3 regions of the Streptomyces sp. NPDC018031 genome follow, and region 1 is predicted to be linked to each of the others. Evidence: riboswitches for the same ligand, from Rfam matches in the RefSeq annotation. Region 1 holds a riboswitch; each other region holds the start of a gene.
What was found. Region 1 has a riboswitch for cobalamin ahead of ACH4B3_RS11550 (prenyltransferase/squalene oxidase repeat-containing protein). Riboswitches for the same ligand answer to the same signal wherever they lie in the genome.

Region 1 (4,204 bases):
GGTGAGCAGCGCGATGCGCAGCGGCCTGTCGCCGGTCACTCGCGGCCCCCTTCTCGGTGCAGTTCAGCGGGAGCGTATCCGCAAGCAAACGGCTAGAACAAGTTTCACTTACGGATCGCCGGAGAAGTCCGAAGATACCCGCCCGGCACCGGCCCGCCCGGGGCGGGACGGGTGATCCGCGCCACTGCCGCCGCCCGGTGCCGCGCGGCGCCCCGGCCGGGTGCCGGCCGGGCCGCCGCCGGGTCGCCCGGGCACCGTGCCGCACCAGCGGCGACGGCCGCGGGACCGGTGGGCGGCGGGGCGCCCGGCGGGCCGTCCGGCGGGCGGCGCCGGAGCACCGGACCCCGACGCACCGTCACCTGACGGGCGAGTACCGCGACCGGCGGCAGGAACCTGTCCGAGCTGGGACGACGGCGCTCCGGGCGGGCTTCGGCGGGGTTAGCCTGGAACACGTTTCAGTGACTCGCACCACTCCGGCGGCCCTGCCATCATGCACGGTGTCCGCAGCCTGCAGACGGAACGTACCGAAGGCACCGAAGTAGGACAGATGACCGCAGAAGCCAAGCCAGCCTCCCTGCAGCTGACCGAGCGGCAGGAAGCACGCCGCCGCCGGATCCTGCACGCCAGCGCCCAGTTGGCGAGCCGGGGCGGCTTCGACGCGGTGCAGATGCGCGAGGTGGCCGAGACGTCGCAGGTGGCCCTGGGCACGCTGTACCGCTACTTCCCCTCCAAGGTCCATCTGCTCGTCGCGACCATGCAGGACCAGCTCCAGCAGATGCACGAGACGCTGCGCAAGCGTCCGCCGACCGAGCCCGAACCCGCGGCGCGGGTGGCCCAGACCCTGATGCGGGCGTTCCGCGCGCTGCAGCGCGAACCGCAGCTGGCGGACGCGATGGTGCGGGCGCTGACCTTCGCCGACCGCTCGGTGAGCCCGGAGGTCGACGCGGTCTCCCGGCTCACCACCGCGATCATCCTGGACGCCATGGGCCTGACGGGGTCGCCGACCGCCGAACAGCTCTCGGCGGTGCGGGTCATCGAGCACACCTGGCACTCGGCGCTCATCACCTGGCTGTCGGGACGGGCCTCGATCGCCCAGGTCAAGATCGACATCGAGACGGTGTGCCGGCTGATCGACCTGACCGCGCCGGCCCGCCGCTGACCGACGGCCGGCCGCCCGGTCGGCCCAAGCGCCCGTCGTCCGCCGCCCGGACCGGCCGGTCACCGGTACGCGCCCGAGCCGGGGCCGGGTCACGGACACCGCCCCGGTTAGAGTGTCCGTGCACAACTTCATCGGTGTCCGATCGGGAGAAGCCGGTGCGAATCCGGCGCTGACCCGCAACCGTGAGTACGGCCCTTCCCGGCGCCGTACGAGCCGGAGCGCCCGGCCGGACGTCGCACAGGCTCCCGTCACCGGCGGCGCCGCGCACGCTGCGCCGCCGGGACGCGGCACCGTCGAGGAATACGGAGCCGGGCCCGGTGCCTCCGCGTCGCCGGCCGCAACCGATGCGGGCGCGCGGGTGGTCGGCCGCGCGCGGCTGCGCAGAACCGCACCACCCACCGCAACGACGTCAACCGGCCCGGCCGGTCTCCACCGAGAGGCACCGTCCCATGAACGCACGCCGCAGCGCAGCGGCTCTGGCTGTCTCCGTCGTCCTGGGCACGGCCCTCGCGCCCGCCGCGACCGCCGCCGGAGCAGCCCGGCAGGACACGCCCAAGCCCACGGCATCCGCCCTGCCGGAGGCCCTGTACGGCTCCGGAGACCCCCGGTTCGACGGCGTCTGGCGGCAGTCCCTGGCACTCCTCGCGCAGGACGCGTCCGGCCTCACGCCGCCCGCGGCGGCCGTCGACTGGCTGGCCGGACAGCAGTGCGCGGACGGCGGGTTCGCGGCCTACCGCGACGAGACGGCGACGCCCTGCGAGCCGAAGAAGGGCGAGTTCAGCGACGCCACGGCGGCCGCCGTGCAGGCGCTGGCCGCGGTCGGCGGCCGGGGCGCCGTGGTGGAGAAGGGCATCGCCTGGCTCAAGCGGCAGCAGAACGACGACGGTGGCTGGGGCATGAACCCGGGCAGCCCCAGCGACGCCAACTCCACCGCCACCGTGATCGGGGCCTTCGCGGCCGCCGGCGAGGACCCCGCCGGGATCACCTCCGCCAAGGGCGGCCACAGCCCGTACGACGCGCTGCTCGCGCTGCAACTGGGCTGCGACGCCGACCGGGACGAGCGCGGCGCCTTCGCCTACCAGCCGGACAAGGGCAAGCTGCACGCCAACCCGCTGGCCACCACGGCCGCCGCGCTCGCCGCCCACGGCAAGGGATTCGTGTTCGACGTCGCGAAGGCAGACAAGACGGACAAGCCGCTCGCGCCGCTGGACTGCGACGGCGGCAGCGGCGACGACAAGGCCGCGCGGGAACCGGCGGCCGGCGCGGACGCCGCCACCGCCTACCTGTCCGCCGCGCTCGCCGCCAACGGCCAGCACCTCAACGGCACGATGCCGGGGCAGGAGAAGCAGCCCGACGTCGGCGGCACCGCGGACGCGGTGCTCGCACTGGCCGCCGGCGGCCACCGGGAGGCCGCCGCCAAGCCGCTGAAGTGGCTGACCGGCAAGGAGGCCGGGGCCGTCGCCTGGGCCGAGGACCAGCCCGCGGCGCTGGCCAAGCTCATCCTCGCGGGCCGCGCCGCCGGGGCCGATCCGCGGGACTTCGGCGGTACCGACCTGCTCCGCGCGCTCGGCGAGACCGGCCCCGGCGCCGGGACGCCGTCGGCCGACCCGAGCGGGACCGAGCGGAAGAAGGACTCCGAGAACGACAAGGACGACAACGACGACGACGGCGGCTACGGCGTCTGGTGGATCGTCGGCGTCGGCGCGGTCATGGGCATCGGCATCGGCTTCCTGCTGAGCGGCCGGAAGAAGCAGCAGCACTGATGGACACCGCAGCGACCCCCCGGAGGCGGACCGGCCCCGGGACGGACGGGACCGCGCGCCCGCCCGCACCGCCCCGGGCGCGGCCGTCCGCCGTCCCGGGCACGGCGATATCCGGCGCGGTGGCCGCCCTGGCGGCCGGAGCCCTGATCGCCCTCGGCGCCACCCCCGCGGCCGCGGCCGACGGCTACCGCTACTGGTCCTACTGGGAGCGGGACGGCGGGCGGTGGACCTACGCCACGCAGGGCCCGGGGACCGCCCGGCCCGGGGACGGCGACACCGTCGGGTTCCGGTACGCCGTCAGCCCCGACTCGCGGAACGCCACGCGGCCGCGCGGCACCGCCTCCTTCGACACCATCTGCGGGGACACCCCGGCCGGGGACGGCGGCAAGCGGGTCGCCGTGGTCATCGACTTCGGTACCGCGGCCGACGCGCCGGACGGGCACACCCCGCCGGCGGCCCGCACCGCCTGCGCCCGGGTCGCCGGCGGCGCCACCGCGGCGGACGCGCTGGCCGCGGTCGCCGAGCCGCTGCGCTACGACTCCTCGGCGCTGCTCTGCGCCATCGGCGGCTACCCCCGGTCCGGCTGCGCGGAGGTCGTCTCCCGGTCCGCCGGTTCGGGATCCGCCGACGACGACGGCGGATCCCGGGCGGACGGCGGGGACGGCGGGGACGCCGGCCCCTCGGCCGGTCTGATCGGCGGGGCCGCCGCCGTGGTCGCGCTCGGGGCCGCCGCCCTGTGGCAGGCGCGCCGCCGCCGCGGATGAGCGCCGGCGGACCCCGCCCGTCCCGGCCCGGTGCGGCCGAAGGCGGACCCGGGGGCGAGTGCGGGGCGGTGCCCGGCCGCCGCGGCGGCACCGGACCCGGCGCGCCGCAGGGCGCGCCCGGCGGCACCGCGGCCGACCCGCCGGAGGGCGCCCGGGGCGGCGCACCCGGCACCCCGAAGGGCACCGCGAGCGGGGCGGCCTCGCTCGCCGAACGGCTGCGGGCCCCCAGGGAGACCCGCCGCACCGCCCTGCACGCCGGCGCCTGGTGGCTGTGGGCGCTGGGACTGGCGACCGCCGCGTCCCGCACCACCAACCCGCTGCTGCTCGGGCTGCTGATCGCGGTCGCGGGCTATGTGGTCGCGGTGCGCCGCACCGACGCGCCGTGGGCCCGGTCCTACGGCGCGTTCCTCCGGATCGGCCTGCTGGTGCTGGCGATCCGGCTGTTCTTCGCGGTCTTCCTCGGCTCGCCCATCCCCGGCACCCGGGTGCTGGTCACCCTCCCCGAGGTGCCGCTCCCG
Region 2 (4,204 bases), on a different contig from region 1:
AAGAACGCCACCAGCCGCCCGATCAGGTGCTGCTCGCCGGGGGAGAGCTTGGCGAGGTCGGCCACGTCGGAGTGGAGGTCGACCTCCTCCACGGTCCAGGTGTTCTTGATGGCGTTGCGGTAGTGCTCGTAGAAGGCCGGGTACCGCATCGGCCGCAGGGTGAGTTCGAAGCCCGGGTCGAGCAGGTTCTTCACCGCCGGGGCGGCGGCGCCGGAGGAGAGCGCCGTGCTGGTGGGGCTGTTGTCGGGCATTACTGGCAGGCCTCGCAGGACTCGGGGTTTTCCAGGGAGCAGGCGATCGCCTCGGCGTCGGGGGCGGCCTGCGGCACCGGGACGGTGGCCGCGGCGCCGGCCGCACGGGCCGACTGGGCGATCCGGGTCGCCGGACGCGACCGCAGGTAGTAGGTGGTCTTGATGCCCTGCTTCCAGGCGTACGCGTACATCGAGCTGAGCTTGCCGATGGTGGGCGAGGCCATGAACAGGTTGAGCGACTGGCTCTGGTCGAGGTACGGGGTGCGGGCGGCGGCCATGTCGATCAGCGCGCGCTGCGGGACCTCCCAGGCCGTGCGGTACAGGTCCCGCAGCTCCCGCGGCACCCAGGAGAAGTCCTGCACCGAGCCGTTGGACTCGCGCAGCGCCTCACGGGTCTGCGCGTCCCACACCCCGAGCCGCTTGAGGTCCTCCACCAGGTAGGAGTTGACCTGGAGGAACTCCCCGCTGAGCGTCTCGCGCTTGAAGAGGTTGGAGACCTGCGGCTCGATGCACTCGTAGACGCCCGCGATGGAGGCGATGGTCGCGGTCGGCGCGATGGCCAGCAGCAGCGAGTTGCGCATGCCGGTGACCGCCATCCGCTCGCGCAGCGCGGTCCACCGCTCCGGCCAGGTCACCTGGGCGCCGGCGTAGTGGTCGGGGTGGAGCACGCCGCGCGCGGTACGGGTGGCGGACCAGCCCGGGTGCGGGCCGTGCCGCTCGGCGAGGTCGCAGGACGCCTCGTACGCGGCGAGCATGATCCGCTCGGAGATCCGGGTGGACAGCGCCTTGGCCTCGGGGGAGTCGAAGGGCAGCCGCAGCCGGAAGAAGACGTCCTGCAGGCCCATCAGGCCCAGGCCCACCGGCCGCCAGCGCGAGTTGGAGGCGCCCGCCTGCTCGGTCGGGTAGAAGTTGATGTCCACCACGCGGTCGAGGAAGGTGACGGCGGTGCGGACGGTGGCGTCCAGCCGCTCCCAGTCCATGCCCGGGACGCCGTCCCCGGTGTCCGGGCCGAGATGCGCGGCGAGGTTGACCGAGCCCAGGTTGCACACCGCCGTCTCACCGTCGTCGGTGACCTCCAGGATCTCCGTGCAGAGGTTGGAGGAGTGCACCACCTTGCCCGGCTCGGCGGTCTGGTTGGCGGTGCGGTTGGCGGCGTCCTTGAAGGTCATCCAGCCGTTGCCGGTCTGCGCCAGGGTGCGCATCATCCGCGCGTACAGCACCCGGGCCGGGATGGTCCGCACCGCCTTGCCCGCCGCTTCGGCGCGCCGGTAGGCGGTGTCGAACTCCTCGCCCCACAGGTCGACCAGTTCCGGGACGTCGGACGGGGAGAACAGCGACCACTCGGCGTCCGCCTCCACCCGGCGCATGAACTCGTCCGGGATCCAGTGCGCGAGGTTGAGGTTGTGCGTGCGGCGGGCCTCCTCACCGGTGTTGTCGCGCAGCTCCAGGAACTCCTCGATGTCCGCGTGCCAGGTCTCCAGGTAGACGCAGGCCGCCCCCTTGCGACGACCGCCCTGGTTGACGGCGGCGACCGAGGCGTCCAGGGTGCGCAGGAACGGCACGATGCCGTTGGAGTGGCCGTTGGTGCCGCGGATCAGCGAACCCCGGGCCCGGATACGGGAGTAGGACAGGCCGATGCCGCCGGCGTGCTTCGACAGCCGGGCCACCTGGTGGTAGCGGTCGTAGATCGAGTCCAGCTCGTCCAGCGGCGAGTCCAGCAGGTAGCAGGACGACATCTGCGGGTGGCGGGTGCCGGAGTTGAACAGGGTGGGGGAGCTGGGCAGGTAGGACAGCGAGCTGGTCAGCCGGTACAGCTCGGACACCTCCGCCAGGGCCCGCTCCGAGAGGTTCTCGGCGAGGCCGCAGGCCACCCGCAGCAGGAAGTGCTGCGGGGTCTCGATCACCTGACGGGTCGTGGGGTGGCGCAGCAGGTAGCGGCTGTGCAGGGTGCGCAGGCCGAAGTAGCCGAAGCGGTCGTCGGCGCCGTCGGCCACGGTCTTGTCGACCAGGGTGTCGAGGCGGTCGGCGTGCGCCCGGACGAAGGCGAGGGTGGCGTCGGAGATCAGGCCCTCGCGGTGGCCGGTCTCGACCGAGGCGGAGAAGGACACCGCGCCCTGGCCGGCCGCCTCCTCCGCGATGGCGAGGGTGAGCAGCCGCGCGGCCAGCCGGGAGTACTCGGGTTCCTCGGAGATCATTCCGGCGGCGGCTTCGGTGGCGAGCGCCCGCAACTCCGCCTCGTCCGAACCCGGATGGCGGCCCCGCAGCGCGGCGGCCGCCACCTTCCCGGGGTCGGTGGCAGGCAGGTCGGCGGTGAGATCGGTCAGGGTGCGCAGCAGGGCGGTCCCCGGCGCGTCGGGCGCGGCCGTGGGGTCCTTGGGGTCCTGGGCTGCCGCTGAAACCGGATCGGCGGGCGCGATGGTCACGGAAGTGCTCTCCCTCGCTCGGCTGAGAGGGCCAGGAGGGCGGTGCGCGATGGGCGCCCACGGGCATGCCGAACCGATGACGGGGCACACCGTGCAGCGTCCACCGGCCCAACCCGCGAGGCCCGGACGTCTTCGAGGCCGTCGGCAGGTAACCGGACTTACGCGCACGCAAAAACACACACGTACACCGTTGCGGGACAGTTCCGGATTCGCACCGGATTCCCCTGCGGCGACAGCGAGGATGAGCATACATCTTGTGTTGGCCGCCGCATGCGCCCCCACATGTTGTGTCAGCAGGTTTGAGCTTTCGCACGATTGTGCTATATCGCGGCGATGCGTGCTCGGCCGCCGCGGCGCACCCGAAGAGGCACGGCGCACGGCGCGGGGGCGGGCCCGCGGCACGGGGCGCGGCGCACGCCAAGGGGCGCGGCGAGCTCGCCGCGCCCCTTGGTCGTCACGCTACCGCCCGGCCGGGCGCAGGACGGCACCACGGCGCCGTCCGGGAGGCGTTCGGAGGTGTGAGACCGGGCACGGCCTCCCCACCGCCCGGCGTACGGGCCGGCGCCCGCGGCGCCGGCCCCGGTTCAGTGCCCGCCCGGCGCACCCGCGGTCGCCGGCGGCAGTTCGGCCTTCACGCCGGCGTCGCCGATGTCGGCCGTGTAGTCCGACGGGGAGGTCTCGTCGATCCCGTCGGGCGCCTTCATCGCCCGCAGCAGCACCGTCAGCGCGACCGTCACCAGGACGTTGAGCACGAAGGCGGTCAGGCCGATGTAGCCGATCTCACCGATGCCCGGAATCTCCTTCTGGCTGCCGCCGAAGTGCTTCTGGGTCGGGCTGGCCACGCCGTACGCGGCCACCGTGCCGTAGATCATGCCGACCGCCCAGCCGGCGATGAGCGCCCAGCGGTGGAACCACCGGGTGAACAGCCCGCCGACCAGCGCCGGGAAGGTCTGCAGGATCCAGATGCCGCCCAGCAGCTGGAAGTTGATCGCCACCGTCTTGTCCATGCCCAGGACGAAGATCAGGGCACCCACCTTGACCAGCAGCGAGACCAGCTTGGAGACCTTCGTCTCCTGCTCCGGCGTGGCGTCCGGCTTGAGGAAGTCCTTGTAGATGTTGCGGGTGAACAGGTTCGCCGCGGCGATGGACATGATCGCCGCCGGGACCAGCGCGCCGATGCCGATCGCGGCGAACGCCACGCCCGCGAACCAGGCCGGGAACATGTCCTCGAACAGCTGCGGGATGGCGAGCTGCCCGTTGTCCACCTTCACGCCGGCCGCGATCGCCATGAAGCCCAGCAGCGCCAGCAGCCCGAGCACCAGCGAGTACAGCGGCAGGATCGTGGTGTTGCGGCGGATCACCTCGCGGCTGCGGCTGGAGAGCGTCGCGGTGATCGAGTGCGGGTACATGAACAGCGCCAGCGCCGAGCCGACCGCGAGCGTGGCGTACGCCCACTGGGACGCCTCCGCCGGTGCCAGCGACCCGCGCGGCTTCCCGGTCGCCTCGTTGGTCTGCCCGAACGCCTCCCCG
Region 3 (4,204 bases), on a different contig from region 1:
AGGTCCACGTCATGGGTGGCCATCAGCACCGTGGTGCCCGTCTCCCGCAGCCGGCCCAGCACTTCGAGCAGCCGCTCCTGCCCGTGCGGGTCCAGCCCGGCCGTCGGCTCGTCCAGGATCAGCACCCGCGGACGCATGGCCACCGCCCCGGCGATGGCCGCGCGCTTGCGCTGCCCGTAGGAGAGCAGATGGGTGGGCCGGTCGTGCAGCGCCGTGATGTCCAGCGCCTCCAGGGCCTCGGCGACCCGGTCGCGCACCTCCTCCGGCGGCAGCCCCAGGTTCATCGGGCCGAAGGACACGTCCTGGCCGACCGAGGCGGCGAACAGCTGGTCGTCGGGGTCCTGGACGACCAGCTGGACGGCGGTGCGCAGCCGGGTCAGCGCCTTGCGGTCGTGGCCCACCCGCTCGCCGTCCAGCCGCAGTTCGCCCCAGGCGCACCGCAGCCCGCCGCTGAGCAGCCGCATCAAGGTGGTCTTGCCGCTGCCGTTGCGGCCGAGCAACGCCACCGAACGCCCTTCGCTGACGGCGAAGCACACCCCGCGCAGCACCGGGGGACCGTCCTCGTAGGCGTATCCGGCGTCGACGAGCTCCACGACCGGTGGCGGGGACGACGGGGTCATGGGACGAGCCTTTCGAGTACGAGGGTGAGGACGACCAGGCCCGTCAGCAGGGCCGCGGTGGCGCCGACGAAGCGCCTCGACACGGTCGCCGGGGGCAGCAGGACCCGCAGCGTGCCGTCGTAGCCGCGGCCGGCGAGCCCGGCCTGCAGCCGGCCGGCCCGGTCGAAGGCCCGGACGAACGCGATCGCGCCCAGCCCGGCCACCGACCGCCACGCCGCCGCCCGGCTGGTGTGGCCCAGCCGGGCGGCCTGCGCCTGGCGGACCCGGGACAGCGTGTCCAGGAGCAGGAAGCTGATCCGGTACATCACCAGCGCGACGTCGACCACGGCCGCCGGCACGCCGGCCCGCACCAGACGGGGGAACACGTCGGAGACCGGTGTGGTGAAGGCGAACAGCAGCACCCCCAAGGAGGCCGCGGAAGTCCGCAGCAGCAGCTGTCCGGCCTGCTCCGGGCCGCCCGGCGCCAGGGAGAGCGGCCCGTGCGGACCGCCCACCTGCACCAGCAGCGGCAGCGCCCCGGTGACGCAGAATCCGAGCGGTATCCGGAAGGCCCGCCACAGCTGCCGTCCGGCGACCCCCGCCGGGCCGAGGAGCAGTGCCAGCGTGGCGGCGGCCACCAGTGGCGCGCCCGGCCAGGGCGGCAGACAGACCGCGGTCACCGTCAGGCCGAGACCCAGCAGGGCCTTCTCCAGTGGATGGCGGTGGCGCCAGCGACTGCTGTGCGCCGCCGCGTCGATGGGCAGCACCGGGTCAGGCGGACCGGTCGGCGGCGGTGCCCGAGGGCCGTGCCGGCTCTTCCGGCGCGCCCGCGTCGGGTGCCGGCGGCAGGTCTGCGGCGGCGGCCGCCGCGGCGGCGCGGGCCTCGCCCTGGCGGCGCCCCTTGCGGAGCCCGAAGTAGTACGCCAGCACCCCGGCCCCCAGCGCGGCCTGCAGCGCGAACAGCGCCGACTCGATCTCTCCGGACGGGGGTTCGTACAGCGGACTGAACCACGGCTCGTAGTCCGGCTTGTTCTCGGTGATCGCCGTCTCCGCCTGGGCGTCGGCCCCGGCGAACGGCTCCTCCTTGTCGTCGCCGAGCCCCAGGACGACCGGCAGCACGGCGAGCAGCGCGACCACCGCCAGGATCAGTGCGTTGATCTTCGCGTTACGGCTCATGTCAGGCCACCGCGCCCTTCGTGCCGGTCGTGCCGCTCGCGTCGCCGGACCGCTCGCCCGGCAGCACGCCCAGCCGGGCCAGCTCGCCCTTGCTCGACTGCGTCAGCAGCCGCATCACCAGCACCGTCAGCAGCCCCTCGCTGACCGCCAGCGGAATCTGGGTGACCGCGAAGATGCCGCCGAACTTGGCCAGCGCGCCGGCGAATCCGCTGCTCGGGTCCGGGAACGCCAGGGCCAGCTGCACGCTGGTGACGCAGTAGGTGCTCAGGTCGGCGGCGAACGCGCCGAAGAACACACAGACCATCAGCGGCGCGCCGAACCGGCGCAGCAGCCGGTACAGGCCGTATCCCGCCCACGGGCCGACGATGGCCATGGAGAAGGCGTTGGCGCCCAGCGTGGTCAGTCCGCCGTGGGCCAGCAGCAGGGCCTGGAACAGCAGCGTGATGGTGCCCAGCACGGCCATGACGGGCGGCCGGAACAGGATGGCGCCGAGCCCGGTGCCGGTGGGGTGCGAACAGCTCCCCGTCACCGAAGGGATCTTGAGGGCGGACAGGACGAAGGTGAAGGCGCCCGAGGCGCCGACCAGCAGTGTGCTCTCGGGGTGCGTCTTGACCTCGCGGGTCAGCGCGCGCACCCCGTGGAAGACGAACGGAGCGGAAGCCGCGGCCCAGGCGGCGGCGTGCACAGGGGGCAGATAGCCCTCGGCTATATGCATGAGAAGGGAGACCTCTCCAGCACCTCGTGGATGGACGACACACCCTGGCCGGTCTCCTGGCTGACGGGTGATGCCGCCCGAACTCCGCCTTCCCGGGCGCCGCGGTACTTCCACGCCGTCCCAGTGGCTTCCCCGCGGGGATGGAGCCGGACTTCCCGATCACAGTGGCGAGGGCCGCACCGGTTCCACACCGGTTTCCCGTGCACCAAGGCCCTGTGACCTTAGTGCCCCATACGTGCTCACGACAAGCCATGGCAAGCAGCGCACAACCGCCGCACCGGCGGCCCGGGGCGGTGCCCAGCCGGCCGCCGGACCCGGCGCCGGGGCCCTCACAGCATCGGCGGCAGCGCCTGTTCGGCCCAGATGGTCTTGCCCCCGCGGGTGTAGCGGCTGCCCCATCGGGTGGTGAGCTGGGCGACCAGGTACAGACCGCGACCGCCCTCGTCGGTGTCCCGGGCCCGGCGCATCCTCGGCTGGGTACTGCTGGGGTCGGACACCTCGCAGGTCAGCACGTCGGTCCGGATCATCCGCAGTTCGATCGGGCCGCCCGCGTGCCGGATCGCGTTGGTGACCAGCTCACTGACGACCAGCTCGGTGGTGAACGACAGCAGGTCCAGTTCCCAGGCGGTCAGCTGTCGCATCACCAGCTCCCGGGCACGGGCCACCACGGCCGGGTCGGCCTCCAGCGCCCAGGTCGCCGTGTCCCGTTCCGGCACCCGCCGCGTCCGGGCCACCAGCAGCGTCACATCGTCCGGCAGGCGGGTGGGCGGCAGCCCGGCCACGATCTCCCGGGCCACGTCGTGCAGCGGCCGGTGCAGCGCGTCCGTCTGCACCAGCCGCTTCTGCAGTTGCTCCATGCCCTCGTCGACGTCGCCCTCGCCCCGCTCGATCAGGCCGTCGGTGTACAGCGCCAGCACACCGCCCGGCGTGACGTCGATCACCGACTTCTCGAACGGCAGCCCGCCCACCCCCAGCGGCGGGCCGGGGTTCATGGCCACGAAGGTCACCGTGCCGTCGGCGTCCACCACGGCCGGCGGCGGGTGCCCGGCACTCGCCATCGAACAGCGGCCGCTCACCGGGTCGTACACCGCGTACAGGCAGGTGGCGGCGAAGGTGTCCGGTCCGCTCTGGGCGGAGGAGTCGCCCGACAGGCCGGGGCCGGGCAGGGTCGGCACGCCGGGCTGCTCCGCGCCCACGGGCTGCTGGGCCCCCGCCGGTTCCGGCGCGCCCAGCGGCAGTTGCAGCACCAGGTCGTCCAGATGGGTGAGCAGTTCGTCCGGGTCCGGATCGAGGTCGGCGAGGGTCCGCACGGCGGTGCGCAGCCGGGCCATCGAGGCGGTCGCCCGCAGCCCGTGCCCCACCACGTCCCCGACCACCAGGGCGACGCGCGCCGAGGAAAGCGGGATGACGTCGTACCAGTCCCCGCTGACCCCGCCGATCGGATCGGCCGGCAGGTAGACGCTGGCGGTCCTGACCGCGGCGGTGTCCGCCGTGGCCGGCGGCAGCAGGGACCGCTGCAGGCTCACCGCCGCCAGATGCTCGCGGGTGTAGCGGCGCACGTTGTCCAGGGCCAGCGCGGCACGGGCGGCGATCTCCTCCAGCAGGTGCAGGTCGCCCTTCTCGAAGGCGGGCCGGGTGGGCGCGGTCCGCCACAGCATCAGGTTGCCCAGCAGGGTGTTCCCGGCGCACATCGGGACGCTGATCGCCGAACGGG

Region 2: it holds a riboswitch for cobalamin, as region 1 does, so the genes downstream of both, ACH4B3_RS02200 (ribonucleoside-diphosphate reductase subunit alpha) here and ACH4B3_RS11550 (prenyltransferase/squalene oxidase repeat-containing protein) in region 1, are expected to answer to the same signal.
Region 3: it holds a riboswitch for cobalamin, as region 1 does, so the genes downstream of both, ACH4B3_RS30765 (energy-coupling factor ABC transporter permease) here and ACH4B3_RS11550 (prenyltransferase/squalene oxidase repeat-containing protein) in region 1, are expected to answer to the same signal.

What each region holds. Positions count from the first base shown of each region.
Region 1 is NZ_JBIRFT010000003.1:287,298-291,501, forward strand. Features, by position in the region: gene ACH4B3_RS11540 (glycosyltransferase family 4 protein) at 1-39, opposite strand, end outside; gene ACH4B3_RS11545 (TetR family transcriptional regulator) at 548-1,159, shown strand; cobalamin riboswitch at 1,275-1,405, shown strand; gene ACH4B3_RS11550 (prenyltransferase/squalene oxidase repeat-containing protein) at 1,609-2,922, shown strand; gene ACH4B3_RS11555 (SCO2322 family protein) at 2,922-3,686, shown strand; gene ACH4B3_RS11560 (CbiQ family ECF transporter T component) at 3,902-4,204, shown strand, end outside.
Region 2 is NZ_JBIRFT010000001.1:517,881-522,084, reverse strand. Features, by position in the region: gene ACH4B3_RS02205 (ribonucleotide-diphosphate reductase subunit beta) at 1-251, opposite strand, end outside; gene ACH4B3_RS02200 (ribonucleoside-diphosphate reductase subunit alpha) at 251-2,674, opposite strand; cobalamin riboswitch at 2,800-2,957, opposite strand; gene mctP (monocarboxylate uptake permease MctP) at 3,259-4,204, opposite strand, start outside.
Region 3 is NZ_JBIRFT010000022.1:31,647-35,850, reverse strand. Features, by position in the region: gene ACH4B3_RS30780 (energy-coupling factor ABC transporter ATP-binding protein) at 1-620, opposite strand, end outside; gene cbiQ (cobalt ECF transporter T component CbiQ) at 617-1,366, opposite strand; gene ACH4B3_RS30770 (energy-coupling factor ABC transporter substrate-binding protein) at 1,371-1,775, opposite strand; gene ACH4B3_RS30765 (energy-coupling factor ABC transporter permease) at 1,777-2,490, opposite strand; cobalamin riboswitch at 2,519-2,715, opposite strand; gene ACH4B3_RS30760 (SpoIIE family protein phosphatase) at 2,820-4,204, opposite strand, start outside.